Regions from separate parts of the Streptomyces caeni genome, predicted to be linked through region 2. Evidence: riboswitches for the same ligand, from Rfam matches in the RefSeq annotation. Region 2 holds a riboswitch; each other region holds the start of a gene.
The links. Region 2 has a riboswitch for cobalamin ahead of nicT (Nickel transporter NicT). Riboswitches for the same ligand answer to the same signal wherever they lie in the genome.
Positions count from the first base shown of each region.

Region 1 (10,049 bases), on a different contig from region 2:
GATCGCGACGAGCACGTCGTCGCGTTCGGCGCGCAGCTGCGCGGTCAGGGCGGCGAGCTGTTCGCGCGAGGCGATGTTCCGGCCGAACAGGCCCACCGACGCCAGCCCCTCGCCGAGGCGGCGCAGCAGCCAGTCGGGGGCGGTGGTGCCGGTGAAGCCGGGCTGGAGGACCGTCAGCGCGTCTCGCGTGAGGGTCTCGGTACCGCTGGCGAATGTCGTCATCGGGTGGCGTTATCCCTTCACGGCGCCCGCGGTGAGGCCCGCGGCCATCTTGCGCTGGACGAGGAGGAAGAGGACGACGATCGGCACCGCCATCATCGTGGAACCGGCCATCATCGGGGCGTACTCGGTGCCGTGCTTGGTGGTGAAGTTACCCAGCCAGACGGTCGCGGTCTGGTTCTGCTGGCTCATCAGCATCAGGGCGTACAGATACTCGTTCCACGCCTGGATGAAGCCGTAGACCGACGTGGCGACCAGGCCGGGGGCGAGCAGCGGAAAGACCACGCGCAGGAAGGCGCCGGTGCGTGAGCAGCCGTCCACCATCGCCGCCTCCTCCAGCTCGCGCGGGATGTTGACGATGAAGCCGCGCAGGGTCCACACCGTGAAGGGGAGGATGAAGGTCAGATACGTGATGATCAGGCCCGACAGCCTGTCGTACTGGCCGAGGTCGTTGAGGAGCAGGAAAACCGGGATGATCATGGCCACGAGCGGGATCATCTGGACCGCCAGGATGCCCACGATCACGATCTTCCGGCCGCGGAAGGCGAAGCGGGAGATGGCGAGCGCGGCCAGCATGCCGACGACGATGCCGATCGCGACCACCGACAACGACACGATCAGGCTGCGGGCGACCGGCCCCCAGAAGTCCGCGATGGTCAGCGCGCGGCTGAAGTTGTCCAGCGTGACCCCGGTCGGCAGCAGGCTGGGGTCCGGGTCGATGGCGTCCTTCGCCGGTTTGAAGGCGGTGTCGGCCATCCAGTAGACGGGGAAGCCCGCGGTGACGAAGACCAGCAGGCCAAGGAGGTTCCAGCCGAGCCTGGAGGTCCCCCGGCGGCGGGCGGCGGTGCGCCCGGACAGCGCTGTCGCGCTCATTCCACCTCTCCGATCTTCAGCATCTGACGCATGTAGACGGCGACGACGCCGAGCAGCAGCAGCACGGTGAGCAGCGCGATCGCGGAGCCCTGCCCGTAGTCGTTGACGACGAACGCCTTGTCGTACGAGTACGTGGTGAGCAACTGGAACTCGGCCTCGGGGTGGCCGCCGCGCATCACGAAGACCTGCGGGAAGACGCCCATGTCCCAGATGACGGACAGAGTGGTGAGCATCACGATGACCGGCTTGAGGACCGGGAGGGTGACATGGCGGAAGACGCCCCAGGAGCCCGCGCCGTCGAGCCGTGCCGCCTCCTGGAGTTCCTTCGGGACCTGGGTGAGGCCCGCGCCGAGCGTGATCACCACGAACGGGACGGCGCCCCACACCACGAGCAGCATGATCACGGCCAGCCCCTGGGGCCCGCTCGCGAACCAGTTGTGACCGATCATGTCGACCCCCGGCAGCTTGCTGAGCAGCGCGTTGAAGACGCCGTAGTCCGAGTCGAAGAGCCACTTGAAGACCGTGGTCGCGACGATGACCGGCATGCCCCAGCCGGCTACGAGCACGATGTTGACGAGCGTCTTCACCCAGCCGGAGACCCGCTGGAGCAGCAGCGCGATCAGCATGCCGGCGACCATGGTGAAGACCACCGAGCCGGCGGCGAAGAGGATCGTGCGCACCACGACCGCCCAGAACTCGCCGTCACCGAGGACGCCGGTGAAATTGGCGAGGCCGACCGCCTCGGGGGGCTGGAAGCCCCACAGCTGCGACTGGCCGAACTTCTGGAAGGCCAGGGTGACCAGGCGTACCAGCGGATAGCCCATCACCAGGGCGAGGACCAGCAGACAGGGGGCGAGCAGCGCCCAGGGGACGGCGGCCCCGCCCGGCGTCCGCTGTCTGCGCGGCCTGACGACGGCGTCCGGTGGCGGCGCCGGCCGCGACGGCGGCGGCTTGGCAGGGGTGGTCGTGTCTGCGGCACTCATCGCGCGCTCCTCAGCGGCCGTACGGTGCGGGGCCCGCCCCGAACACCCCCCGGGTCAACGGGCCCCGCGCTGCCGTCACTTGGTGTTGATGACCTTGTCGATGGCGACGTCCGCGTCCTTCGCGGCGGCCTCGACCGACTTCTTGCCGGTGCCGATGGCCTGCAGCATGGTCTGCAGGATCTGCGCCTTCTCGACCTGGCCCCAGCCCGGTGCCATCGGGACGAACCAGTTGGACTCGGCCGCCGTGGCCGGGACCGCCGTCGCCGGGTCGTTCTTCAGGGTGGCGAGGTCGGTCTTGTTGTTGGGCAGGTTGCCCTTGGCCATCAGGCCCTTCTGCCCCTCGGAGCCGGTGAAGGCGTTGATCCACTCGGCGGCCAGCGCCTGCGCCTTGGACTTCACGGGGATCGCGAGGTCCGAACCGCCCAGGAAGACCGGGATGTTCTTGCCGGACGGACCGGGCATCACGAAGTTCTCGAGGTTGTTCTTCAGCTTGCCGGTCTTGTCGTTCTTCGGGTCGGCCGCCGTCGCGCCCTCCCACGCGGCGCCGAAGATCATGGCGGACTTGCCCTGGCCGTAGACGATGTAGCGGTCGGACTCGTCCTTGGTCTTGTCGCCGTGCATGTACTTGTCGACGATCGTCTTGAACTCGGTGAGGCCCTTGAGGGACTCGGGCGAGGAGAGGCCGGCCTTCCACCGGCCGCCCTCCTCCTCGGCGATGGAGCCGCCCGCGTCGTAGACGAAGGACATGGCCGCGTACCAGTCGCGCGTCGGCTGGTACCAGGCGTTGAACGTGCCGCCCTCCCGCTTCTGGATCTTGTCCAGGACGGCGGTCAGCTCCCGGTACGTCTTCGGGGGCGTCTTCACGCCGACCGAAGCGGCGATGTCCTTGCGCCAGTTGGCGACGCGGCCGCCGGCGTAGTACGGGACTCCGTAGGTCTTGCCGTCGTACGTCACCGATGCCTTGAGGCCGTCCAGCCACTGGGCGGAGTTGTCGAACGCGGCCGGGTCGACGGGGGCGAAGGCGCCCTTGACCATGTAGCCGAGCATCTCGGTGTTGCCCATCTCGACCACGTCGGGCGCCTTGTCGGTGGCGAGCACCGCGTCGAGCTTGGTGTTCTTGTCCGGCCAGCCGTAGTACTCGTGCTTGATCGTGAGACCGGGGTGCTTCTTCACCAGCGCGTCGTCGGCCGCCTTCACCAGCGCCGGCCAGTTGTTCTGCGCGTCGACCGTCAGCCAGACGGTGAGCTCCTTGGCGTCCGCTCCCTTGTCCCCGGACTTGCCGTCACCGCCCCCGCACGCCGCGATGGAGACCATCATGCCCGCGATACCGATCGCGGCTGTCAGCTTGCGCTTCACGCCACCCTCCTCAGGGATGCCACAAACCCCCCTTGTCCCCGCGGCGACTGACGACGAGTACGGCACGTGGGGCCGGGACTGGACCAATGGTGTAGACCAGTACCGGGGAGCTTGGCCCAGACCAATAGGCGTGTCAAGGGCGCGTGAAGCACTCCCGGCGTCCGTTACGGGACCTACATATGCAAGGACCTTTAAGTAGGAACCCAGCAAAAACGGGCACGGTCCGAGCGAGCGGGCCCGACTGGACCACATGGGCGAGATGGACTAGACCATCTGGGACACCGGCGGTATACAGAGGGGATCCCCGGCCGTGTAACGGGGATCACGAAGCGTCCGGGGGCATCCGCCCCCGTGAAGCCGTGCCACGATGTGAGCCGTGACCGACGGGCCTGTCGGTCGCTTCGGCATCCGGAGCCGGGAAGGCAGAGCATGAGCACCGACGTCAGCAGTGCGGAGAGCGAGGGCGGGGCGACCGTCCGCACCGCGCGCGTGCCTAAGTACTACCGCCTGAAGAAGCATCTGCTCGAGATGACGGAGACGCTGCCGCCCGGGACGCCGGTGCCGCCCGAGCGCACGCTGGCGGCCGAGTTCGACACCTCGCGCACAACGGTGCGCCAGGCCCTGCAGGAACTGGTCGTCGAGGGCCGCCTGGAGCGCATCCAGGGCAAGGGCACGTTCGTCGCCAAGCCGAAGGTCTCGCAGGCGCTGCAACTCACCTCGTACACCGAGGACATGCGGGCCCAGGGCCTGGAGCCGACCTCGCAGCTGCTGGACATCGGCTACATCACCGCCGACGACATGCTCGCCGGGCTGCTCGACATCGCGCCCGGCGGCCGGGTGCTGCGCATCGAACGGCTGCGGCTGGCGAGCGGCGAGCCGATGGCCATCGAGACGACACACCTGTCCGCGAAGCGCTTCCCGGCGCTGCGCCGGTCGCTGGTGAAGTACACCTCGCTGTACACGGCGCTCGCGGAGGTCTACGACGTCCACCTCGCCGAGGCCGAGGAGACCATCGAGACGTCGCTGGCCACCCCGCGCGAGGCCGGCCTGCTCGGCACGGACGTGGGCCTGCCGATGCTGATGCTCTCGCGGCACTCCCTGGACCGGGAGGGCCAGCCGGTGGAGTGGGTGCGGTCCGTCTACCGCGGCGACCGCTACAAGTTCGTGGCGAGGCTGAAGCGGCCCACCGAGTAGAACAACGCTGCGGGCGGTATGGCGCCGCCCCCGAAGCTGCTCTACGGTCCTCCCGTCGCCGCACGGACGGGAGGACGGCCCGGTGCCCACCCAGAACGTTTCCCTGCCCCCGTTCCGTCACGCTGCGCACTCCTACGGGTGCGTACGGACTACCCAGAGGTATATACCCCCGGGGGTTCCTATTGCTGTTGGAAACCGATATGCGGAGGGGGCTTCCGCATTCCAGACACCGTCACCTACATTGCCTGCGCGTTACCACCAGTGATCAGTGAGGAGACGGAGCCGCCCATGTCGAACGAGCCCACTGCAAGAGGAACGGCGGTGGTGACGCCTGTGCGCGTCATCATCGCCCTCTGCCTCCTAGCTCCCTTTGTCGCGATGCTGTGGGTCGGGTCCTATGCCAAGACGGACCCGGCCTTCATCGGCATCCCCTTCTTCTACTGGTACCAGATGCTGTGGGTGCTGATCTCCACGGCGCTGACGATGATCGCGTACAAGCTGTGGCAGCGTGACCAGCGCGCCCAGGCCTCGCAGAAGGGCGGTGCGGCGGAATGAAGGACGGCGTGAACGGCGTGGCGCTCGGCGTCTTCGTCTTCTTCTTCCTGGCCGTGAGCGTCATGGGCTTCCTGGCGGCACGCTGGCGCAAGGCCGACAACGAGCACACCCTGGACGAATGGGGCCTGGGCGGACGGTCGTTCGGCACCTGGATCACCTGGTTCCTGCTCGGCGGCGACCTCTACACGGCGTACACCTTCGTGGCCGTGCCGGCGGCGATCTACGCGGCGGGCGCGATGGGCTTCTTCGCGGTGCCGTACACGATCCTGGTCTACCCGCTGATCTTCATGTTCCTGCCCCGTCTGTGGTCGGTGTCGCACCGGCACGGCTACGTGACGACGTCGGACTTCGTACGCGGCCGCTTCGGCTCGAAGGGCCTGTCGCTGGCGGTGGCGGTCACCGGCATCCTGGCGACGATGCCGTACATCGCGCTCCAGCTGGTCGGCATCCAGGCCGTGCTGGACGTGATGGGCGTGGGTGGCGGCGAGAGCACGCACTGGTTCGTGAAGGACCTGCCGCTGCTGATCGCCTTCGGCGTGCTGGCGGCGTACACGTACTCCTCGGGTCTGCGGGCGCCCGCCCTGATCGCGTTCGTGAAGGACGCGCTGATCTACATCGTCATCGCGGTGGCGATCATCTACATCCCGATCAAGCTGGGCGGCTTCGACGACATCTTCGCCAAGGCCGGCCAGGCGTTCTCGCAGACGAACCCGGCGACGGGCAAGCCGCGCGGGGCGCTGGTGACGCCGGAGGCGGGCCAGTGGACATACGTGACCCTCGCGCTGGGCTCGGCGCTCGCGCTGTTCATGTACCCCCACTCGATCACCGCGACGCTGTCCTCACGCAGCCGTGAGGTGATCCGCCGCAACACCACGATCCTGCCGCTGTACTCGGTGATGCTGGGTCTGCTCGCGCTGCTCGGCTTCATGGCCATCGCGGCCGGTGTCAACGTGAAGAACGGCCAGCTGGCGATCCCGCAGCTGTTCGAGGACATGTTCCCGGACTGGTTCGCGGGCGTGGCGTTCGCGGCGATCGGCATCGGGGCGCTCGTCCCCGCGGCGATCATGTCGATCGCGGCGGCGAACCTGTTCACCCGCAACATCTACAAGGACTTCATCAAGCCGGACGCCACACCCCACCAGGAGACCAGGGTCTCCAAGGCGGTGTCGCTGCTGGTGAAGGTGGGCGCCCTGCTCTTCGTCCTGACGATGGACAAGACGGTGGCCATCAACTTCCAGTTGCTCGGCGGCATCTGGATCCTGCAGACCTTCCCGGCCCTGGTCGGCGGCCTGTTCACCCGCTGGTTCCACCGCTGGGCGCTACTGGCGGGCTGGGCGGTCGGCATGGTGTACGGCACGGTCGCCGCGTACGGCGTCGCCTCCCCGACCAAGAAGCACTTCGGCGGCTCGGCGAAGGAGATCCCCGGCATCGGCGAGATCGGCTACATCGGCCTGACGGCGTTCGTGCTGAACGTCGCGGTCACCGTGGTGCTGACCCTCGTCCTGAAGGCGGTCAAGGCTCCGGAAGGCGTCGACGAGACCCAGCCGGGCGACTACACGGCGGACGCGGGCGACCCCGGGGTGCAGGTGGAACTGCCGCCGGCCACGGCGGGCACCGCACACTGAGCCGGACCTGAGGACGGGCCGCCGGAGTGATCCGGCGGCCCGTTGTCGTACCCGTCCTGCACACTGACCCTCATGGACATCGCGATCCGGCAGGCGGAACCCGGGGACTACGAGACGCTCGGGGAGATCACCGCACAGGCGTACCTGCGAGACGGCCTCCTGGACTTCGGGGAGAGCGACGAGTACCTCGGTGAGCTGAGGGACGTGGCCAAGCGGGCCGCCGCCGCGGAGGTGCTGGTGGCGATCGAGCGCACGAGCGTCCCCTCTGCCCGGGGGAGCGTGCTCGGCGGGGTGACCTTCGTGCCGGACGGGGGCCCCATGGCCGACATCGCCCGCCCCGGGGAGGCCGAGATGAGGATGCTCGCCGTCTCCCACGCGGCCCGGGGCCAGGGGATCGGCGAGGCCCTCGTACGCGCCTGCGTCGACCGGGCGCGGGCCACGGACGGCTGTGTCCGGATCGTCCTGTCGACCCAGCGCACGATGCGCACCGCCCACCGCATCTACGAGCGCCTGGGCTTCGTCCGCACCCCCGGGCGCGACTGGACCCCCGTCCCGCACCTCGACATCGCCCTCCTCACCTATGAGTTGCCCCTCTGACGCACCCCGAAGCCGACAAGACACAACATCTGGGGGTGGCATCGAACCCCGACACAAGATGTATGCTCATGCTCGCTGTCGCCGCAGGGGAATCCGGTGCGAATCCGGAACTGTCCCGCAACGGTGTACTTGTGCATGCTCGCCCCCGTGTGCGCGCACGAGCGTCAGTCCGAGGACCTGCCGACAGCGCGCCCGGCCGTCCGGCCCGGCGCCCTGACGTCCGGGCCTCGTGGAATGGGCCGGTGACGCGACGCCGCGTGCGCTCGTGAACCGCCCCGCCCTCCGCAAGGCCCCGTGCCGAGCGAGGGAGAGCCCTACGTGACCATCGCGCCAGCCGACCCGGTTTCAGCGACTGCGTCCACGACACCGGCGGTGACCGGCGAAAGGGACGGTCCCGGTGCCGCGCTGCTGCGGACCCTGACCGAGCTGACCGCCGACCTTCCGGACGCCGACCCGGGCCGGGTCACCGCCGCCGCGCTGCGCGGCCGGTCGGCGCATGCGGACGAGTCGGAGCTGCGCGAGCTGGCCACGGAAGCGGCCGCCGGCCTCATCTCCGAGGACCCCTCCTACTCAAGGCTGGCCGCCCGGCTGCTGACGATCGGGATCCGCGCCGAGGCCGCCTCACAGGGCGTCACCTCGTTCACCGAGTCCATCGCCGCCGGCCACCGGGAAGGGCTCATCTCCGACCGCACCGCCGCGTTCGTGCGCCTGCACGCCGACCGGCTCGACGCGCTCGTGGACCCCTTTGCCGACGACCGCTTCGGCTACTTCGGGCTGCGCACCCTGCACAGCCGCTACCTCCTGCGGCACCCGATCACCCGCAGGACCGTCGAGACACCGCAGTACTTCATGCTGCGCGTCGCCTGCGGCCTCGCCGAGGACACGGTGCTCGGCTCGGAGCCGGGCTCCCGGCCCGTGGACGAGGTCGCCGCGCTCTACCGGCTGATGAGCCGCCTCGACTACCTCCCCTCCTCCCCCACGCTCTTCAACTCCGGCACGCGGCACCCCCAGATGTCGTCCTGCTACCTCCTCGACTCCCCGAAGGACGAGCTGGACTCCCTCTACGAGCGCTACCACCAGGTCGCCCGCCTCTCGAAGCACGCCGGTGGCATCGGGCTGTCGTTCTCCCGCATCCGCTCCCGCGGATCCCTCATCCGCGGCACCAACGGGCACTCAGGCGGCATCGTCCCGTTCCTGAAGACCCTGGACGCCTCGGTCGCCGCGGTGAACCAGGGCGGCCGGCGCAAGGGCGCCGCCGCGGTGTACCTGGAGACCTGGCACTCCGACATCGAGGAGTTCCTCGAACTGCGGGACAACACCGGTGAGGACGCCCGCCGCACCCACAACCTCAACCTCGCGCACTGGGTCCCGGACGAGTTCATGCGCCGGGTCGAGGCCGACCGGCCGTGGTCGCTGTTCTCACCGTCCGACGTGCCGGAGCTGGCCGACCTGTGGGGCGAGGAGTTCGACGCCGCCTACCGGGCGGCGGAGGCCGCCGGGCTCGCCCGCAGGACCATCCCGGCCCGCGATCTGTACGGCCGCATGATGCGCACGCTCGCCCAGACCGGCAACGGCTGGATGACTTTCAAGGACGCCGCCAACCGCACCGGCAACCAGACGGCACGACCGGGCCACGTCATCCACTCCTCCAACCTCTGCACCGAGATCCTGGAGGTCACGCACGACGGGGAGACGGCGGTCTGCAATCTGGGGTCGGTCAATCTCGGCGCGTTCGCCGACGCGGCGAGCGGTGACCTCGACTGGGAGCGGCTGGACGCCACGGTCCGTACCGCCGTCACCTTCCTGGACCGCGTCGTCGACATCAACTACTACCCGACCGCGCAGGCGAGCCGCTCCAACTCCGAGTGGCGCCCGGTGGGCCTGGGAGTGATGGGTCTGCAGGACGTGTTCTTCAAGCTGCGCCTGCCCTTCGGCTCACCCGAGGCGAAGGCGCTGTCCACCCGTATCGCCGAGCGCATCATGCTCGCCGCGTACGAGACCTCCGCCGACCTCGCCGAGGTCCACGGCCCGCTGCCGGCCTGGGAGAAGACCCGTACCGCGCAGGGTGTGCTGCACCCCGACCACTACGATGTCGAACCGGCCTGGCCGGAGCGCTTGGCGGCGCTGCGGAAACGGATCGCGGCCGTCGGCATGCGCAACTCGCTGCTGCTCGCCGTCGCGCCGACCGCCACCATCGCGTCCATCGCGGGTGTGTACGAGTGCATCGAGCCGCAGGTGTCCAATCTGTTCAAGCGCGAGACGCTGTCCGGGGAGTTCCTCCAGGTCAACTCCTACCTGGTCGAGGATCTGAAGAAGCTGGGCGTCTGGGACGCCCGCACCCGGGAGGCGCTGCGCGAGGCGAACGGCTCGGTGCAGGACTTCGCCTGGATCCCCGAGGACGTGCGGACGCTGTACCGCACGGCATGGGAGATCCCGCAGCGCGGGCTGATCGACATGGCCGCCGCCCGCACCCCGTTCCTGGACCAGGGCCAGTCCCTGAACCTGTTCATGGAGACGCCGACCATCGGCAAGCTCTCCTCGATGTACGCATACGCCTGGAAGCGGGGCCTGAAGACGACGTACTACCTGCGCTCGCGCCCGGCGACCCGCATCGCCCGTGCCGCCCGGGCGGCCGTCCCCGTGCAGC
Region 1 is NZ_JBHUDX010000016.1:56,778-66,826, forward strand. Features, by position in the region: gene ACFSL4_RS06510 (glycoside hydrolase family 3 protein) at 1-222, opposite strand, end outside; gene ACFSL4_RS06515 (carbohydrate ABC transporter permease) at 232-1,092, opposite strand; gene ACFSL4_RS06520 (carbohydrate ABC transporter permease) at 1,089-2,075, opposite strand; gene ACFSL4_RS06525 (extracellular solute-binding protein) at 2,151-3,431, opposite strand; gene ACFSL4_RS06530 (GntR family transcriptional regulator) at 3,861-4,625, shown strand; gene ACFSL4_RS06535 (DUF3311 domain-containing protein) at 4,947-5,180, shown strand; gene mctP (monocarboxylate uptake permease MctP) at 5,177-6,805, shown strand; gene ACFSL4_RS06545 (GNAT family N-acetyltransferase) at 6,878-7,402, shown strand; cobalamin riboswitch at 7,465-7,601, shown strand; gene ACFSL4_RS06550 (ribonucleoside-diphosphate reductase subunit alpha) at 7,721-10,049, shown strand, end outside.
Region 1: it holds a riboswitch for cobalamin, as region 2 does, so the genes downstream of both, ACFSL4_RS06550 (ribonucleoside-diphosphate reductase subunit alpha) here and nicT (Nickel transporter NicT) in region 2, are expected to answer to the same signal.

Region 2 (10,049 bases):
GTCAATTCTTACGCATGGTCACCCGTTCGGCCCAACAGCGACACGGACCGCTACAGTCCCGGCCGTCACTTCGGCCGGAAGGCGCCCCTCGCATGCCGCCCTCGTGTGCCAACCCTCGCACCCGTCCCGCACCGGACGCGCACCAAGGACAGATGCTTCTTACTGCCCTCATACCGGACTCTTCACCTTCATCGGCTTGATGTTCATCATGTCCGCTTACGTTCCCTGTCGTGCACTTGGCAGAAGTAAGGCCGCCGGCAAAGGACCGGTGGACGCGCCCGCTCATGACCGCGCCGGAGGAGACTCCCGCACAGTGGCATCGCGTCCTGACGCTGCTCGCGGACATCAGCCTGTTCATCGGCACCCGAGCGGTGTGGTCCTCCGCCGCCAGTCACCACCTGGCGGTCGCCGCGGTCATCTCGATGTGCTACGCGTCGATCCTGGCCACCGGTGTGCTGACGCTGGTCGTGCGGAGCGCCCGTGCACTGGCTCGCCTCGACCTGACGGTCCTGGTCACAGCGGTCACGCTCGCCTACTGCGCGCTCTCCGTGAAGCACGGGTTCAGCGACGAGTCCATCCTCACCACACAGGCCGCCCGCGAACTGCTCCACGGCCGGCCGGTGTACGGGCAGCCGTGGCCCTGGCTGTTCGGTCACGGCATCGCGTACACGGCGACGGTGCACGGCGGTTACGACTTCACGTACGGCTACCCGCCACTGACCCTGATGCTGACCGCGCCGCTGCTGTGGGCCGGCCACGGCGCGCTGCCGGAGACGCTGGTCACCACCAGCGCGATCGTGCTGGGCGCGGTCGTCCTGTGGAGGATGCTGCCGACACCGTGGCGTTCGGCGGCCACCATGGTGTGCCTGGGCTTCGGCATGGTCCCGACGTACGCCCGGCTCGGCTACCCGGCGGTCGTTGCGCTGGCCTTCCTCATCCCCGTGGTGGTGCGCTGGACCCGCATGGGCGAGGGCGGTCCGGCCGACTGGGCACGGGCCGCCTGTCTGGGGGCGGCCTGCGCGAGCCAGCAACTGCCATGGTTCCTCGCGCCGTTCCTGCTCGCCGGGGTCTACGCGCTTCGCCGCGGCGAACTGGGCGGGCGCGGGGCCGCCCTCGCCGTGGCGCGGATCGCCGGCACGGCCGCCGGCACCTGGCTGCTGATCAACGCGTACTTCATCGTGACCGAACCGCGCGGCTGGGCCGCGGGCATCGCCCTGCCGATCACCCAGGGCGCGGTGATCCACGGCCAGGGGCTGGTCGACATCTCGCTCTACTTCACCGACGGCAGCGACCGCCTGGTGTGGTACTCGCAGGCCGGGATGCTGCTGGCGGCTGGCCTGCTGGCGGTGTTCGTGCTGTTCGTGCGCCGGCTGGGCCCCGCCGCGACCGTGCTGCCCTGGTGCTCGTTCTTCCTGGCGACCCGTTCACAGGACGGCTACTACCTGCTGATGACGCCGCTGTGGCTCGCGGCCGCCGTCACCGTGCCCCCCACCGTCTTCACCACCGCCTGGCAGCCGCGGCTGCTGCGGGGCCGCCCGGCGGCCCGCACGGCGCTGGCCGCCACCCTGCTGCTGCCGTCCCTGGTGGCCGTCACGGTGGCGGCGACCGGCTCTCCGCCGTTGCGTATGCAGGCGCTCGGCTCGACCCGCACCCCCCTCACCGTGGAGACGCTCACAGTCCGCGTGCGCAACACCGGCGACGCGGCTCTCCAGCCTCACTTCATGGTGACCACCGGGCAGGGCATGAGCCGCTACTGGACGGTGCTGCGCGGTCCGTCGTCCGTGCCCGGACACGCCACGGCCACCTACCGGCTCCGTGCGCCGGGCGGCCGTCTGGTCCTGCCCGCGAAGGGCACCCGCGTCCGGCTGCGTGCCTTCTCCGCGTCGCCGATGACGCTGTCGAGCCAGGACATCCGTCTGGAGCGCGGGACCGCGGACCCGAAGTGACGGCCCTCGGGCCGGGGCCCGCCCGAGCGCGCCCGTGGCCTTGAGGTGATGGCCCGTCACGTCACCTGTTTCAGAAGCTCCAGCATCACCGGGTCGGTCACCCGGTAGCGGACGATCCGCCCCTGCTTCTCCCCCGCGACCACCTCGGCCGTCCGCAGCAGCCGCAACGCCTGCGAGACGGCAGGGTCGTTCATGCCGGTCGCCACGGCGAGATCGGAGACGGCGAGCGGCCCGGCCCGGTGCAGGGCGAGCAGCAGGGCGAGCCGGCCGGGATCGGCGAGCAGGGAGAAGCGGTCGGCCCAGGCACGCACGGCTCCGGGCTCACCGATGGCCTCGATGGCCTGGCAGACCCGGTTGCCGTCGATGATGCGCCGGCCGGCGCGTTCGGCGGGGACGAGATGCATGCGGACCATTGTCCCAGGTGCCCCTGTGTGATCTTCGATACCTCAAGACATCTGCGCAACTGTGCAACCTTGCAGGCGTTGCCGGGTCCGCCCTAAGGTGGGCGGGCCGTGGTGTTCGGGAAGACCGGTGAAAGCCCTCAGGGGCTCAGGCCGGAGCGGCCCTCGCCACTGTGATCGGGGAGTTCCCGTTCCGTGCCGCCCGTTCGCGGGTGGCGCCACTGGCCGTACACGGCCGGGAAGGCTGGGACGGGCGCGGTGATCCGTCAGCCAGGAGACCGGCCACGGCATCTCACGAAGTGATCCACGAGGTGCTGGAGCGTGACCGTATGACCCTGCCCAACCCTGCGTCCTTCCGGTGGCGGCGCGAGGACACCCTGCGAACCGCCGCGCTGCTGGCGCTGATCGCGGCCCTGCACGTGGCCGCCTTCGGAATCCTGTTCCTCCTGGTGGTGCCGGAGCACTACGCGGTCGGCTCCAAAGCGTTCGGCATCGGGCTCGGGGTGACCGCGTACACCCTGGGCATGCGGCACGCCTTCGACGCCGACCACATCGCCGCGATCGACAACACCACCCGCAAACTGATGGCCGAGGGCAAGCGGCCGGTGACCGTCGGATTCTGGTTCGCGCTCGGCCACTCCAGCGTGGTGGTCCTGCTGGCTGTCATGATCGCGGCCGGCACCCAGCTCGCCGACCGGGTCACGAACGAGAACTCCCACACCCACCAGGTCCTCGGCTTCATGGGGACCACGGTCGCCGGCGCGTTCCTCTACCTCATCGCCGCCCTCAACCTGGTCGCCCTCACCGGCATCCTGAAGGTCTTCAGGTCGATGCGCTCGGGAAGGTACGACGAGAAGGAACTCGAACGGCACCTGGACTCAAGGGGGTTCATGAACCGCGTTCTCGGCCGCCTCACCAGGACGATCTCGCGCCCCGGCCAGATGTACCCGCTGGGCTTCCTGTTCGGGCTCGGCTTCGAGACGGCCACCGAGGTCACGCTGATGGTGATGGCGGGCTCGGGTGCGGCGGCCGGACTGCCCTGGTACGCGATCCTGTGCCTGCCGCTGCTGTTCACCGCCGGGATGTGCCTGTTCGACACCCTCGACGGCACGTTCATGAACTTCGCCTACCAGTGGGCCTTTTCCAACCCTGTGCGCAAGGTGTTCTACAACCTCACGATCACCGGACTGTCGATCGCGGTGGCCTTCCTGATCGGCACCATCGAACTGGTCGGCGTCCTGCACGACAAGCTGGACCTGCGGGACGCGGTCACCGGCTGGGTAGCGGGGCTCGACCTCGGCAACGTGGGCTTCGTCATCGTCGGGCTGTTCGTGGTCGTGTGGGCGGCCGCCCTCGCCTACTGGCGGCTGGCGAAGGTCGAGGAACGGTGGGCTCCCCGCCCCGCCGACGGGAGTTGACGCCGGATCCGGCCGGACCGCGGGCGTGGGAGCGTCAGGTGCCGGCCGGGTCGCCGTAATCGTTGGCCGGCCGCGCTCGCGTCGATCGGTCTGCTGCCCGGCGGCCGGCTCACCGTGCCCGCCGGGCGGCGGCCCGGGCCCTGGGGTCCGGCTTCCAGTCCTGGGCGAGGAGCCCGAGCAGCACCATGTCCAGGAACTCGCCCATCACCCAGGCCGAGGAGCGCAGCACGCCCTCGCGGACGAAGCCGTTGCGCTCGGCGGAGCGCAGCATCGCGGCGTTGTCCGACAGCGTCTCGATCTGCAGCCGCTGCAGGCCGCGCACGACGAAACCGTAGTGGCACAGCACCGCGACCGCGTCGGTGCCGTAGCCCTTGCCGCGTGAGGACGGCAGCAGCCCCAGACCGATGTGCGCGGACCGGTTGTGGTTGTCGACGTCCCACAGCATCGCGTCGCCGACCAGCGTGCCGCCGTCCAGCTCCACCACGGAGAACGGGACGTGCCGCTGCTCCTTGTCGTCCACCACGAACGGCGAGTCCTTCGAGCCGGGCGTGATAGGCCGCCACGGCCGGCCGTCGGCCCGCGAGTGGTTGACCACGTCGTCGTAGAGCTCGGCCTGCAGGATCGGGATGTCGTCCTCGTGCCGGGCCCTGAGCCCGACCTTGCCGCCCCTCAGCATGCAGGCTTCCTATCCGACCGGGCCGGCCGGCGGCAAACCAATTAGCGGTCGTTACAGCCGGCGCAGCGGCGGCCACCGAGCCAGGACATGGTGCGCTCGGCCGCCCGGCGGTGGCGGCCCGGGCGGCCGCGTCGGCACTCGTGCTCGACGACGACGGGCTCTCGCAGCCGCTGCGCTCTTTGCGTCTGTCGGGTCCCAGAGAGCGCAGCGGCCGCACAGCGCCGTCACCGCCTCAGTCGTCGCTCTCCTCGGACGCCGAGGTGCGGCTGCGGCCGCGGACGATCGCGAAGCCCGCGGCGGCCAGGCCCAGGACGCCCACCACCAGGCCGGCGATGCCGAGGCCGCGGGCCGTGGAGTCGTCGGAGGAGGCGGCCTTGGTGGTGGAGGTCCCCGTCTTCTCCGTGCCGGTGGAGGAGGACGCCGCCGGACCGTCCTCCTCCGCGCCGCCCTTGGCGGTCAGCCGGAGCACCGGCGCCGGATTCTCCGGCTCCTCCGCACCCTGTGTCTCCTCGATCCAGCGGGCGACCGTGCCGTCGGAATAGGTCTGCAGCGTCTTGAAGGTCAACCGGTCGGTGTCGTCGGGCAGCCGGCCGAAGGCGACGTCGAAGTCCTGGTACTGGCCGTGGCGGATGCGCCCGCCGGTCCAGGTGATCTGGGAGACGGCGTCGGTGATGGTGCCGTCGTCCGTGGTGACGGGCTTCTTGAGCTTGGTGGTGGTCACCTGCGCGGTCCAGCCGTTCTGCGGGCTGACCAGCACCCCCAGGATCGGGTGGTCGGTGGGCAGGAACACCTCGACCTTGGTGGTGGCGGCGGTGTCCTGCTCGTTGGGGACCCGGAAGGTCAGCACGCCGTCCGTGGCGCCCTTGGCATAGCTCTCGGGGTGAACGGTGACGTGCGCGAAGGCCGCGCCCGCCGCGGTGAGGACGCAGGCGGCGGCGAGGGCGCCGACGGTGCCGGCACGGCGCAGGGTGGTACGCATCGGGGACATGACGGGGCACACTCCGTACTGGTGTTCGATAATGGGGGGTTCAGATCGCGTACGGGGCGACCGGGGGTGGGCCGCGCCTGGTCAGGGCGTGGCGCGGCAGCGCCTGCCCGAGCGGATGGCGTCTGCGGCCGTGCGGGCGCGATGCTCCGACGCAAACGGGCGGCGGCGCCGTGCGCCGCCACCAGGCGACCAGGCCCGGAACGAAGGTGACCGCCTTGCGCAGCAGCGACCACAGGGCGGCCTCGCCGCGCCGCAGGCACCAGGAGGCGAGCAGCGCGGCGGCGAGATGCGCGGCGACGACGTGAGAGGCCGTTACGCACGGCGCACAGGCCATGTGCATGGCGTGGGACATGCCCGGCATGCGCATCGGCACATGAGACGGTCCGGCCGCCGCGAAGGCGAGGTGGAGGGCACCCTGCACGGTGAGCATCGCGGCGGCGATCGCACGGAGCGAGCACTCACGCCCGGCGAGCGCCACGGCGGCGGCGAACACGGGCAGGGAGGCGGCCGCGTCCACCCACACCTGCGGAACGGCGCCGGTGGCCAGGGCATGGCCCCCGGCGGCGAGCAGCACGCAGACGACGGAGAACACCGCCGCGCGTACGCTCCGCACCGCCCAGGACACGCCCATGCCGCCGGATCATCCCATGCGGGTGAGGGTAGCCACGTCGGTTTCCGGGGATCCGGCACGCCGGCGGTCACCCCGGGCCGTTTCGGCCGGGGCGGTGAGTGCGCCTATCTTGGCGCCCATGCAGTCCTACACAATCGGTCAGGCCGCCCGTCTACTGGGGGTGAGCCCCGACACCGCGCGGCGGTGGGCGGACGCGGGGCGGATGGCGACCCGGCGAGACGAGAGCGGGCGTCGCGTCATCGACGGCAGGGACCTGGCGGCGTTCTCGGTCGAGCTGGCCCGTGCCGGCGACGAGGAGGCCCCCTCGTACACCTCGGCGCGCAACGCGTTCCCCGGCATCGTCACCGCCGTCAAGCTCGGTGACGTGGCCGCCCAGGTCACGATCCAGGCGGGGCCGCACCGTCTGGTGTCCCTGCTGACCCGGGAGGCCGTGGAGGAACTGGGCCTGGAGGTCGGGACGGAGGCCACGGCCCGTGTGAAGTCGACGAACGTGCACATCGACCGGACCTGAGCGGTACGCGGCGGGTGTGCCGCGGACCGCGGGCCGGCTCCGGATCACGCCCGGGGCGCGATCCGGGGCGGTGGATCAGGGGTGTGATGGCATGTGCACACCCTTCCAGACGCACCAACCGGCTCGTGCCAGGCGGGAGGAGGATTCCAGCTGGCATCTGCGACAATGTGATCGGCACATCGGAGGGTCCACCGGGTTCCTTCCGCACAAGAGAGGAAGTGGAGCCGTGATGACCCGTTCCGTACGCCGAAGTCGCCGGACCCTGCAGGTGACCGGTTCGGCGGCCGCCGCGCTGCTGGCCCTGAGTGCCTGCTCCGCCTCGTCCGGGTCCGGCCCCGGCTCCGGCAAGGCATCCGGTTCCTCGGCGTCCTCGTCGTCGAAGCCGTCCGGCACGGTCACCGTCTTCGCCGCCGCCTCCCTCAAGGAGAGCTTCACCGCGCTGGGCGAGAAGTTCGAGAAGGAACACCCGGGCACGAAGGTGGCCCTCAGCTTCGGCGGCAGCGACACCCTCGCCGCGAGTATCACCGGCGGCGCCCCGGCCGACGTCTTCGCCGCGGCCAGCCCCAAGACGATGAAGATCGTCACCGACGCGGGCGGCGTCTCCGGCACGCCCGCCACCTTCGTGCGCAACCAGTTGGAGATCGCCACCCTGCCGGGCAACCCCGACAAGATCTCCTCCCTCAAGGACCTCACCCGGCCCGGCCTGAAGGTCGTGCTGTGCGACAAGACGGTGCCGTGCGGCGCCGCCGCGCAGAAGACCCTGGACGCGAGCCACCTCAGGCTCACCCCGGTCTCCTACGAGCAAAACGTCAAGGCCGCTCTGAACAAGGTCGAGCTCAAGGAGGCCGACGCCGCCCTCGTCTACCGGACGGATGTGAAGGCGGCCGGCGGCAGGGTGCGGGGCGTGGAGTTCCCCGAGTCCGCCGAGGCGGTCAACGACTACCCGATCGCCCTGCTCAGGAACGCTCCCAACGCCCCGGCCGCCGAGGCGTTCGTCGCGCTGGTGAGGTCCGCCGAAGGCCGCGAGGTCCTGACCGAGGCCGGGTTCCTCCAGCCATGACGCAGTCCGACGCGACCGGCACGGCGCCCGACACCCTGGTGGGCGGGCCGCCGCGCGGGCGTGTGCGCGGGCCGGGCACACCGCTGCCGCTGCTGCTGCCCGCCCTCGTCGGCCTGGTGTTCCTGCTGCTGCCGCTGGTCGCCCTGCTCATGCGGGCCCCGTGGCACAGCCTGCCGCACCAGCTGACCAGTGCGGAGGTGTGGCAGGCGCTGCGACTGTCCCTGGTGAGCGCGACCGCCGCCACCGCCATGAGCCTGGTGCTGGGCGTGCCGCTGGCCTGGCTGCTGGCCCGCACGGAGTTTCCGGGCCGGAGTGTCGTACGGGCCCTGGTCACGCTGCCGCTCGTGCTGCCGCCGGTGGTGGGCGGTGTGGCGCTGCTGCTGGCGCTCGGGCGCAACGGGGTCGTGGGGCGGTGGCTGGACGGGTGGTTCGGGATCACACTGCCGTTCACCACGGCCGGGGTGGTGGTGGCGGAGGCATTCGTGGCGATGCCGTTCCTCGTCATCAGCGTCGAGGGCACGCTGCGGGCCGCCGACCACCGCTACGAGGAGGCCGCCACGACGCTGGGCGCCTCCCGCTTCACGGCGTTCCGCCGGGTCACGCTGCCACTGATCGCTCCGGGCATCGGGGCGGGTGCCGTGCTGGCATGGGCGCGGGCGCTCGGCGAGTTCGGGGCGACGATCACCTTCGCGGGCAACTTCCCCGGCCGCACGCAGACGATGCCGCTGGCCGTCTACCTGGCGCTGCAGAACGACCCAGCGGCGGCGGTCGCCCTGAGCCTGGTACTGCTGGCCGTGTCCATCGCGGTGCTCGCGGGGCTGCGCGACCGCTGGATGAGGGCGTCATGACCGGCCGCCGCCCCGGTCTGCCGGCCCGCCGACGCGCCGGGTACGCCACAGAGGCCGCGCAGGCCACGCAGCCCACGGAGCCCACGAAGACCGACATCGACGACACCATGGCCGGCCCGGTGGCCGGCCAGACACACGGCGAGGGCCTCGACGCGCGGATCGTCGTCGAGCGGGGTTCCTTCCGGCTCGACCTGGCGCTGGCCGCCGCGCCCGGAGACGTCGTCGCGCTGCTCGGGCCCAACGGGGCCGGGAAGACCACGGCCCTGCGCGCGCTGGCCGGGCTGGTCCCGCTCTCCGGCGGCCATCTGCGGCTCGACGGCGTCGCGTTGGACCGTACGCCGCCCGAGTCCCGTCCCGTCGGCGTCGTCTTCCAGGACTACCTGCTCTTCCCGCATCTGACCGCTCTGGAGAACGTGGCCTTCGGCCCGCGCTGCCAGGGCGCGTCCAGGGCCCGGGCGCGGGAGATCGCCGCCACGTGGCTGGAGCACATGGGACTCGCCGACCTCGCCGGCGTCAAGCCGCGGCGGCTGTCGGGCGGCCAGGCCCAGCGCGTCGCGCTCGCCCGCGCGCTCGCCGTCCGGCCCCGGCTGCTGCTCCTGGACGAGCCGCTCGCCGCGCTCGACGCCCGCACCCGGCTGGAGGTGCGGGCCGCGCTGCGCCGCCACCTGGCCGGGTTCGAGGCGGTGGCCGTGCTCGTCACCCACGACCCGCTGGACGCGATGGTCCTCGCCGACCGGCTGGTGGTCGTCGAGCACGGCCGGGTGGTCCAGGAGGGCAGGCCCCGGGACATCGCCCGCCGTCCGCGGACGGACTACATCGCCCAGCTCGTGGGGCTCAACCTGTACCGGGGGACGGCCGACGGGCACACGGTGCGGCTCGACGCGGGGCCCGCGATCACGACCACAGAGGATCTGTCCGGGCCCGTCTTCGTGGCGTTCCCGCCGAGCGCCGTGACCCTGTACCGGGACCGGCCGAGCGGTTCCAGCGCGCGCAACCTGTGGCGGTGCGAGGTGACGGGGTTCGAGACCCACGGCGACCAGATCCGCGCGGAGCTCACCGGCGAGCTGCCGCTCGCCGCCGACCTGACGACGGTCGCCGCGGCCGAACTCGGCCTCACTCCGGGCGCACCGTTCTGGGCGGCCGTCAAGGCGGTCCAGACGCACGCGTATCCGGCCTGACGCGGGCACGGCACGGGAAGGCCGCCGGTGACCCGGGCAGGCCGCCGGTGCCCCGGGCAGGCCGCCGGTGCCCCGGGCAGGCCGCCGGTGACCGGTGTCCACGGCACCGGGCAGCAGGGTCCGGCGGGCCCACCGACGGCGGTGGTCACGTGGGCCGGATCCCCGGGCGCGGTCGCCACCCGGATTCGGCCGCATTCACTCGTCGTTCACTCGTCACGGTGATCGGGGAACGTCCACGGCGCCGCCGTCGTCTACAGTTCGACAGACGGTCTACATGACTGTAGTCAGCCGCCGGGTGGCACCGTGCCGCGCCCGGCCTCCCGTAAGGAAGGGCGCGCGACGATGGCCACACCCCTCTCACCTGCATCGCAGCTCGCGGTGAACGTGCTGGA
Region 2 is NZ_JBHUDX010000026.1:139,123-149,171, reverse strand. Features, by position in the region: gene ACFSL4_RS10985 (hypothetical protein) at 285-1,946, shown strand; gene ACFSL4_RS10980 (ArsR/SmtB family transcription factor) at 2,003-2,350, opposite strand; cobalamin riboswitch at 2,443-2,648, shown strand; gene nicT (Nickel transporter NicT) at 2,677-3,765, shown strand; gene ACFSL4_RS10970 (GNAT family N-acetyltransferase) at 3,875-4,441, opposite strand; gene ACFSL4_RS10965 (YcnI family copper-binding membrane protein) at 4,674-5,429, opposite strand; gene ACFSL4_RS10960 (hypothetical protein) at 5,470-6,060, opposite strand; gene ACFSL4_RS10955 (TOBE domain-containing protein) at 6,179-6,571, shown strand; gene modA (molybdate ABC transporter substrate-binding protein) at 6,801-7,631, shown strand; gene modB (molybdate ABC transporter permease subunit) at 7,628-8,479, shown strand; gene ACFSL4_RS10940 (ABC transporter ATP-binding protein) at 8,587-9,657, shown strand; gene ACFSL4_RS10935 (DedA family protein) at 10,000-10,049, shown strand, end outside.

Region 3 (10,049 bases), on a different contig from region 2:
CCACAACGTCAACGACGTCGAGACGGAGCCCTCGGGCGTCGTCACGACCGCGATCGCCGCGGTGATCCCGCCGCCGGCGAGCCCGGTCACGACGGACGACACCGCGGCGGAAAGCGCCGCGACGGACGGCGCCGACCCGAAGACCACCCTCCAGGCCCCGGACGGCCCCTCCGCGGAGCCGACCCGCCCCGCGACGGTATAAGGGAGTACACCCCCATGAAGATCGACTGGGCAGCCCTCGGCTCCGTCTTCGGCGTCAGCCTCATCGTCACCGTGGCCCTGGTGGGCCTGTTCACCCTGGGCGTCGTCGGCCTCACGAAGAAGGAGACGGCGCGTGGCGGCACGGCCGCCCTGGCGGCCACCGGCGCGTACGTCTGCTTCGCGGCGTGCGCGGCGGCGGTGTCGTACGGGATCTATCTGATCGTGGCCAAGTAACCCCCGCAGCTCGTCCGCACGCTCGGGCGCGCACGGCCAAGCCCCCGCAGTGACGATCACTGCGGGGGCTGATCTTTGTTAGATATATGCCGATTTGCTACGGTCTACCCCGCATACGACCACGTCGAAAAGACAGGTGGCGAAGCGGCATGACTCTGGCCGCCTACGCCCAACTCACCTACTCTAATGGATGAGTTGCTGCCCGACGTTGGCCGCCCGACCAGCCGAAGACGACGTGTAGCAGGGAGCGACATGGCCAGGGACATCGATCCGAGCCTGAACCGACGCAGGCTCCGTATCGAGTTGCGCAAGGCGCGGGAGGAAGCCGGTCTCACCCAGCGGGAGGCGGCCGACGCGCTGGAGTGGTCACTGTCGAAACTGATCCGGCTGGAAGCCGGCACGGTCAGCCTCAGCGTCACGGACCTGCGCGCCCTGCTCCAGCTGTACCGGGTGACGGACCCCGGGCTGGTGGGCGAGCTGGAGGAGGCGGCCCGCGGCTCGAAGGGGCCGTCCTGGTGGGCGCCGTACAGCGACATGGTGCGGCCGCAGTTCGCCCAGTACCTGGGCTACGAGAGCGCCGCGACCTCGATCCGCTTCTACCACCCGTCGGTCGTCTACTCGCTGTTCCAGATCGAGGACTACACGATGGCCCAGCTGGAACCCCGCGAGACCGCCGAAGTGGCCCGGCGCTCGGCGGAGCTGCGCACCACCCGGCAGGAGCGGATCTTCGACGGCGAGCAGGGGCCCGACGTGAGCATCGTGCTGGACGAGGCGGTCGTGCGGAGGGTCATCGGCGGACCGGGGGTGATGCGACGTCAGCTGGAACACCTCAAGACGATGTCCCGGCACCCCAGGGTCACCATGCGCCTGCTGCCGTTCACGGCGGGCGCCCACTACAGCATGGGCGGGTCCTTCACCCTGCTCGGCTTCAAGGACGACGACGACCTGCTCTATCTGGAGGGCGCCACCGGCAGCGTGGCGAACCGGGACGACCTCGACCTCACGTCCCGCTACCAGGAGTGCTTCGAGGACATCAGCAACAAGGCGTACGACGGTGACCGGATGATCGAGCTGATCGACGCGGTCAAGGAGAGTCTCGACAACAGCTGAAGCCCGGGAAGAACGGCCCGGGCGGACAACGGGGAGGGGCCATGGCGGCCTTGGGGATCGCTGACTGGTACAGGCGGCTGCGCACGCTCCGCTTCGTCGCGACGGGCAGGCCGCCGGGCGTCCCGCCGCGGCCCGCCGGGCCGCACGAGGGCGCCCCCGCGCTCCATGAGGCGGAGCACACGGGCGGCGAGGACGGCACACGGCTCCCGGGCGGCCGTCTGCTGCTGGGCACGGCGTGCGGCAGCGTCCTGCTGTTCGGCATCGCCGTGTCCGCCCGGGTGGCGCCCAGCCTCGCGCTGGACGCTCTGACCCCCCTGACCACGACGGTGGTGGGGGTGCTCGGCGCGGCCGCCGTCACCGCGCTCGCGGCCTGCGTCGGCCGGTCGCTGCGCGGCCGCTCGTCGGCGCCGCGCGCCCCCGGGCTCAGCGGGTCCCCGAGCCCCGCGGACGAACCGTCGCCACAGCCCGGTCGAGAACGCGGAGACGCTCCGTGACGGGGGTGAGGCCCCACCACAGGCCGGCGCTGGCGGCCGCGACGATCGTCACCACGAGCCAGACCAGGGCCCGCGCCGTGGATCCCGGTACGAGCAGCGCGGCGAGCGCTCCGACGCCCACCGCGAACACCCCCGTGGTCAGGGAGAAGAGTGCCAGCGGGGCCGCCGCCGACAAGGACGGGCGCGGAGTGCGGGGACCGCCCGCGCGTGCCGAGACATCCCTGGCCCTGTCTGCCATACGGGTCCCCTCCCGCCCTCTGGACGGCCCCTTCAGAAACCGTCGGCCGCCGGGTTCTCAAGTCCAGCCAGCAAACCACACCACGCGGAACGGCGAAAGACGAGCACCGGCCCGGCCCGCCGTTTCGAGTCACGCACGAGCACGTGCGCTGTCTCCACGGTCACTTCGACACAGTCGTTGTTGTCCCCTCCCGAGTGACTGCTCTTGCGCCACACCCGCCCCGTCGGGTCCCTGCCGATCACACCGACCTCCACTCACCAGTCAGCGCACCGACACAGCGTCCTCACCGTGACGCTCCCGAGCGCCGTGTCCCACCGCTGCCACAGGCAACAGAGGCCCGGCCACACCAGGTTCGTCTCCCCGCAACGAATCACCCAATGCCGCTCGTCGGCGCTCTCCGCGTTGGTCATACCGATTCGTTCGTAGTGCCGTCCCTAGTCTTCCCAGCTTCTCCGCGCGGAAAGAGCGCAGAAAGCGCCGATTCGGGTGGCTGACGATATTTCAGCGGTGTGGGGCTCAGCACACCGCAGCGTCGCAGGTCAAGACCCAGTTGACGGGTGTTCCGGAGGCGTGGTGGACTGCCGGGGCCACCACGGCGGCAGGAGAGGAAGCCGGTGCAAGTCCGGCGCGGTCCCGCCACTGTCACCGGGAAGGAACGTCCCGGGAGCCAGGAACTCTCACCGCCGGTCTCATCGAACCAGGGCGTGGACACCCTGAGTGAGGACATATCGCCATGCGCGGCTGCCGATCGAGGTTCCGTACCCGCCCCCTGCCCGACCCCACGGTCGGCTGAACCGATGGGTGCCGATCGCGTCTTCGCGTACGGCGCCGCCGCCGGCCTCCTCGGTGACCTCCTGCTCGGCGATCCGCGCCGAGGGCATCCGGTCGCCGCGTTCGGGCGGGCCGCGGGCGTCGTGGAGCGGGTGTTGTGGCGGGACCACCGCGGGTGGGGCGCGCTGCACACCGCCGTGTGCGCCGGGGGCGCCGTGGCGACCGCGGCGCTGGCCGCGTCCGCCGCGCGCCCCTCGCGCGCCGCGTCCCTGGCCCTGACCGCCGCCGCCACCTGGGCTGTTGTCGGGGGGACGTCCCTGGCGCGGGAGGCGCGGGCCGTCGGGCACTCCCTGGAGGCAGGGGACATCGAGGCCGCCCGTGCGCGGCTGCCCCATCTGTGCGGACGGGACCCCCAGGCACTCGACGCCGACGGGATCGCGCGGGCGGTCGTGGAGTCCGTCGCCGAGAACACCTCCGACGCCGTGGTGGGCGCGCTGGTGTGGGGAGCCGTCGCCGGTGTGCCCGGGCTCGTCGGCTTCCGTGCCGTCAACACCCTCGACGCCATGGTGGGTCACACCTCGCCCCGGTACCGGCGGTTCGGGTGGTCCTCCGCCCGGCTCGACGACCTCGCCGGATGGCCGGGGGCGCGGCTGACCGCCCTCCTCACCGCGGCCTCCGGCCCCGACCCGCGCGGCGCCGTGCGCGCCTGGCGTGCCGACGCCGCGCGGCATCCGAGCCCCAACGCGGGCCCGGTGGAGGCCGCGTTCGCGGGCGCCCTGGGCGTACGGCTGGGCGGAACGCTGTCGTACGGGGGCCGTGTCGAGCACCGGCCCGTCCTCAACGTGGCGGGGAGCGCGGTGCGCACGGACGACATCGAACGGGCGGTACGGCTCTCCCGCCGGGTGAGCGGGCTCGCGCTCGGCGTCACCCTCGCCGGGCGCCTCATGGCCCGACGGCTTCTCTCGAAGGGACGGACGTCATGAGCGGCGGACTCCTCGTCGCCGGCACCACCTCCGACGCCGGCAAGAGCGTCGTCACCGCCGGGATCTGCCGCTGGCTGGTACGGCAGGGAGTGAAGGTCGCGCCCTTCAAGGCGCAGAACATGTCCCTCAACTCCTTCGTCACCCGCGAGGGTGCCGAGATCGGGCGGGCGCAGGCCATGCAGGCCCAGGCGTGCCGCATCGAGCCGACCGCGCTGATGAACCCCGTACTGCTCAAGCCGGGCGGCGAGCGAAGCAGCCAGGTCGTGCTGCTCGGCAGGCCGGTCGGCGAGCTGAGCGCGCGCGGGTACCACGGGGGGCGGCAACGGCAGCTTCTCGGCACCGTCCTGGACTGCCTCGCCGAGTTGCGGGGCACCTATGACGCGGTGATCTGCGAGGGGGCCGGCAGTCCTGCCGAGATCAATCTGCGGCGCACCGACATCGTGAACATGGGGATCGCCCGCAACGCCCGGCTCCCCGTCCTCGTCGTCGGCGACATCGACCGCGGTGGCGTCTTCGCCTCCTTCTTCGGCACGGTCGCGCTGCTCTCGCGCGAGGACCAGGAGCTCGTCGCCGGATTCCTCGTCAACAAGTTCCGCGGCGACGTCTCACTGCTGGAGCCGGGGCTCGACATGCTGCACGGGCTCACCGGACGGCGGACGTACGGCGTGCTGCCGTTCCGGCACGGCCTCGGGATCGACGAGGAGGACGGGCTGCAGGTGTCCCTCCGGGGTGCCGTGCGCGAGTCGCGGATCGCCGCGCCGGTCGGCGAGGACGTGCTGCGGGTCGCCGTGTGCGCCGTCCCCCTCATGTCCAACTTCACCGACGTGGACGCGCTGGCCGCCGAGCCGGGCGTGGTGGTCCGGTTCGTGGACAGGCCCGAGGAGCTGGCCGACGCCGACCTCGTCGTCGTCCCCGGCACCCGCGGCACCGTCAGGGCCCTGGAGTGGCTGCGCGAGCGCGGCCTGGCGGACGCCCTGGTGCGCAGGGCCGCGGAAGGACGCCCGGTCCTCGGCATCTGCGGTGGCTTCCAGATCCTCGGCGAGCACATCGAGGACGAGGTGGAGAGCCGCAGGGGACACGTCGACGGGCTGGGGGTGCTGCCGGTGCGGGTCCGGTTCGCGCGGGAGAAGACCCTGACCCGGCCCTCCGGCGAGGCCCTCGGCGAGCGCGTCGAGGGGTACGAGATCCACCACGGGGTCGCCGAGGTCACCGGTGGCGATCCCTTCCTCGACGGCTGCCGGGCCGGTCAGACCTGGGGCACCCACTGGCACGGCTCCCTGGAGGCGGACGGTTTCCGGCGGGCGTTCCTGCGCGAGGTGGCGGCCGCCGCGGGCCGCCGCTTCGTGCCCGCGCCCGACACGTCGTTCGCCGCGCTGCGCGAGGAGCAGCTCGACCGGCTCGGCGACCTGATCGAACAGCACGCGGACACGGACGCGCTGTGGCGGCTCATCGAGTCGGGCGCGCCGCCAGGACTGCCCTTCATTCCCCCGGGAGCGCCCGCATGAGCACAGTGTTGTTGTTGTCGACCGCCGACACGGATCTGCTGGCGGCCCGTGCCTCCGGCGCGCCCTACCGGATCGGCAACCCGGTCCGGGTGGACGTCGACACCGAGCTGCCCGCCCTCCTGGAGGGCGCGGACATCGCCGTCGTACGTCTGCTGGGCGGCAAGCGAGCCTGGGATCACGGGCTCGCCCGGCTGAGGGCCTCCGGTGTCCCGACCGTGCTGCTGGGCGGAGAGTCCGTGCCCGACGCCGAGCTGATGGCCGAGTCGTCCGCGCCCGCGGGGGTCGTGTCCGAGGCGCTGCGCTACCTCGTGGAGGGCGGCCCCGCCAACCTCGCGGAAATGGCCCGGTTCCTGTCCGACACCGTGCTGCTGACCGGCGAGGGGTTCGTCGAGCCGCGCACGATGCCCGAGTACGGGGTCCATGGGGAGCGGGGGCACGTCGAGGGGCGGCCCACCGTCGGCGTGCTCTTCTACCGGGCCCATGAACTGAGCGGCAACACAGCCTTCGTGGACGCGCTGTGCGACGCGATCGAGGCGAAGGGCGCCAACGCCCTGCCGGTGTACTGCGGTTCGCTGCGCGGCGCCGACCCGGGGCTGTACGCACTGCTGTCGGGGGCCGACGCCCTGGTGGCCACCGTCCTCGCCGCCGGCGGCACGCACGCCTCCCAGGCGTCGGCGGGCGGCGGAGAGGAGTCCTGGGACGTCGGGGCACTCGCGGACCTCGGTGTCCCGGTGCTCCAGGGCCTGTGCCTGACCTCCTCCCGCGCCGCGTGGGAGGAGTCCGACGCCGCCCTCTCCCCCATGGACGCGGCCATGCAGGTCGCGATCCCGGAGTTCGACGGCCGCCTCGTCACGGTCCCCTTCTCCTTCAAGGAGCAGGGCCCGGACGGCGTACCGGTGTACGCGGCCGACCCGGAGCGGGCGGCGCGGGTCGCCGGGATCGCCGTACGGCACGCGCGGCTGCGGCACACGGCGAACGCCGACAAGCGGATCGCGCTCGTCTTCACCGCCTACCCGACCAAGCACTCGCGGGTCGGCAACGCGGTCGGCCTGGACACGCCCGCGTCGGCGGTACGGGTCCTGGACGCGCTGCGCGACGCGGGGTACGCCGTCGAGGGGCACCCCGCGGAGGGCGACGAGCTGATCCACCGGCTCATCGAGGCCGGCGGCCACGACGTGGAGTGGCTGACGGAGGAGCAGCTGGCCGCCGCGCCCGCGCGGGTGCCCCTCGCCGACTACCGGGCGTGGTTCGAGGCTCTCGACCCGGAGCTGCGGGACGCGATGACCCGGACGTGGGGCGAGCCGCCGGGCGGCCTGTACGTCGACGGTGACGACATCGTGCTGGCGTCGCTGCGGTTCGGGAACGTCGTCGTGATGATCCAGCCGCCGCGCGGCTTCGGCGAGAACCCGATCGCGATCTACCACGACCCCGACATGCCGCCGTCGCACCACTACATGGCGGCGTACCGCTGGCTGGAGGACACGTTCCGGGCCGACGCCGTGGTGCACATGGGCAAGCACGGCACCCTGGAGTGGCTGCCGGGCAAGGGCCTCGGACTCGGCCGGGGCTGCGCGCCGGACGCCGTCCTCGGCGAGCTGCCCCTGGTCTACCCCTTCATCGTCAACGACCCCGGCGAGGGCACCCAGGCCAAACGGCGCGGGCACGCCACCGTCGTCGACCACCTCGTACCGCCGATGGCGCGCGCCGACACCTATGGCGACCTGGCGAAACTGGAGCAACTGCTCGACGAGTACGCGCTGGTGTCCGACCTGGACCCGGCGAAGGCGCCCGCCGTACGGGCCCAGATCTGGACCCTCGTCAAGGCCGCCGAGCTGCACCACGACCTGCACGTGGACGAGCAGCCGGACGAGGACGCGTTCGACGAGTTCGTCATGCACATCGACGGCTATCTGTGCGAGATCAAGGACGTGCAGATCCGTGACGGACTGCACGTGCTGGGCGGCGGCCCGGTGGGCGGGCCGCGCGTGAACCTGGTGCTCGCCGTGCTGCGCGCCGCGCAGGTGTGGGGCGGCCGGGCGAACGCGCTCCCGGGCCTGCGGGCGTCGCTCGCCGGGCAGTTCGGCCTGGTGGAGAAGGACCTGCTCGCACGGCCCGGCGCCCCGGTGAAGGTGCCGGCCGAGCTGACGGACCTGGTCGAAGGCCCCGCCCGTACCGCGGCGGACGCGATCGACCTCCTGGAGGTGCTGTGCCGCCGCCTCACGGAGGGCATGGAGGCGCGGGCCTGGGACGCCGGGGCCGTGCCCGGCCTCGTGCGGGAGGTGCTCGGCACGGATCCGCCGGACGCGGTGGCCGTCCTGGAGTTCGCGTGTGCCGAGGTCGTGCCCCGGCTGGCCCGGACCACCGACGAGATCGGGCACATCCTCACGGCCCTCGACGGCGGCTACGTCCCGGCCGGGCCCTCGGGCTCCCCCACCCGGGGTCTGGTCAACGTCCTGCCGACCGGCCGCAACTTCTACTCCGTCGACCCCAAGGCCATTCCCTCGCGGCTGAGCTGGGAGGTCGGGCAGTCGCTGGCGGACTCGCTGGTCGCCCGCCATCTCGGCGACACCGGCGAGTACCCCAGGTCCGTGGGCCTGACCGTCTGGGGCACGTCCGCCATGCGCACCCAGGGCGACGACATCGCCGAGATCCTCGCGCTGCTCGGCTGCCGCCCGGTGTGGGACGACGCCTCGCGCCGGGTGACCGGCTTCGAGATCGTGCCGCTCGCCGAGCTGGGCCGCCCTCGCATCGACGTCACGGTCCGTATCTCGGGCTTCTTCCGCGACGCGTTCCCGCACGTCGTGGGCCTCCTCGACGACGCCGTACGGGCGGTCGCCGAGCTGGACGAGCCCGCCGAGCGGAACTTCGTGCGGGCGCACGCCGACGAGGACACCGCCGTCCACGGCGACCGGCGGCGCGCGACCGCCCGCATCTTCGGCTCCAAGCCGGGCGCGTACGGCGCGGGACTGCTGCCGCTGATCGACGCGCGGAACTGGAGGTCCGACGCCGACCTCGCCGAGGTGTACGCCGTGTGGGGCGGCTACGCGTACGGGCGCGGACTCGACGGCCGGGCGGCGCGCGGCGACATGGAGACGGCGTTCCGGCGGATCGCGGTGGCGGCGAAGAACGTCGACACGAGAGAGCATGACATCGCGGACGCGGACGACTACTTCCAGTACCACGGCGGCATGGTGGCCATGGTGCGGCACCTGACGGGCGCGAGCCCGGAGGCGTATGTCGGCGACTCCGCCGTACCGGACCAGGTGAAGACTCGGACGCTGGGCGAGGAGACACACCGGGTGTTCCGCGCGCGTGTCGTCAACCCGCGGTGGATGAGCGCCATGAGGCGGCACGGGTACAAGGGTGCTTTTGAGATGGCGGCGACCGTGGACTACCTCTTCGGGTACGACGCCACGGCGGGTGTGGTCGACGACTGGATGTACGAGAGGCTCAGCACGGAGTACGTCTTCGACCCGGAGAACCGGGACTTCATGAGGAAGTCCAACCCGTGGGCACTGCGCGGGATCACCGAGCGGCTGCTGGAGGCGGCTGACCGGGGGCTGTGGGCGGAGCCGGACCAGGAGACCCTGGACCGGCTCCGGGCGACCTACCTCGAACTTGAGGGAGATCTGGAGGGGGACGCGTGATCTCCCTCGAAATCCCCTCGGCGGCGGGGAGCACTTGTCCTCGTCCAGTCCCGGAGCGTCGATGGGCGGACCATCCCCGCGTTGGCGGAGCCCGGACTTCAGCCTTGGCGGTTCTTCGGCTTGGCCACGAATCGTTCGAATCGTTCTGTCGTACATCGCCCGAAGGAGTGATCACTGCGTGAGTACGCCCTATCCCTTCAGTGCGCTTGTCGGCCAGGACGACCTCCGATTGGCACTTCTGCTCAACGCGGTGAGCCCGGCGGTAGGTGGCGTGCTGGTGCGTGGCGAGAAGGGCACCGCGAAGAGCACCGCCGTTCGTGCCCTCTCGGCGCTGCTGCCGACGGTCGACGTGGTCTCCGGGTGCCGTTTCTCGTGCGATCCCGCCGCGCCCGACCCGGGCTGCCCGGACGGGCCGCACCGGGCGGCCGAGGGCACGCGACGGCCCGCGCGCATGGTCGAGCTGCCCGTCGGCGCCTCCGAGGACCGGCTCGTGGGCGCCCTGGACATCGAACGGGCTCTCGCCGAGGGCGTGAAGGCGTTCGAGCCGGGACTGCTGGCCGACGCGCACCGCGGCATCCTGTACGTCGACGAGGTCAACCTCCTGCACGACCACCTCGTGGATCTGCTGCTGGACGCGGCGGCGATGGGCGCCTCCTACGTCGAGCGTGAGGGGGTCTCCGTGCGGCACGCCGCACGGTTCCTGCTTGTCGGGACCATGAACCCCGAAGAAGGCGAACTGCGTCCCCAACTGCTGGACCGCTTCGGTCTCACGGTCGAGGTGGCCGCCTCACGGGAGCCCGACCAGCGGGTGGAGGTCGTGCGGCGCAGGCTCGCCTTCGACGACGACCCGGCCGGCTTCGCCGCGC
Region 3 is NZ_JBHUDX010000046.1:69,356-79,404, forward strand. Features, by position in the region: gene ACFSL4_RS16500 (inorganic phosphate transporter) at 1-202, shown strand, start outside; gene ACFSL4_RS16505 (hypothetical protein) at 217-435, shown strand; gene ACFSL4_RS16510 (helix-turn-helix domain-containing protein) at 688-1,545, shown strand; gene ACFSL4_RS16515 (hypothetical protein) at 1,587-2,039, shown strand; gene ACFSL4_RS16520 (DUF397 domain-containing protein) at 2,310-2,531, opposite strand; cobalamin riboswitch at 2,835-2,973, shown strand; gene ACFSL4_RS16525 (cobalamin biosynthesis protein) at 3,075-4,031, shown strand; gene ACFSL4_RS16530 (cobyric acid synthase) at 4,028-5,536, shown strand; gene cobN (cobaltochelatase subunit CobN) at 5,533-9,183, shown strand; partial or broken gene ACFSL4_RS16540 (magnesium chelatase ATPase subunit I) at 9,362-10,049, shown strand, end outside.
Region 3: it holds a riboswitch for cobalamin, as region 2 does, so the genes downstream of both, ACFSL4_RS16525 (cobalamin biosynthesis protein) here and nicT (Nickel transporter NicT) in region 2, are expected to answer to the same signal.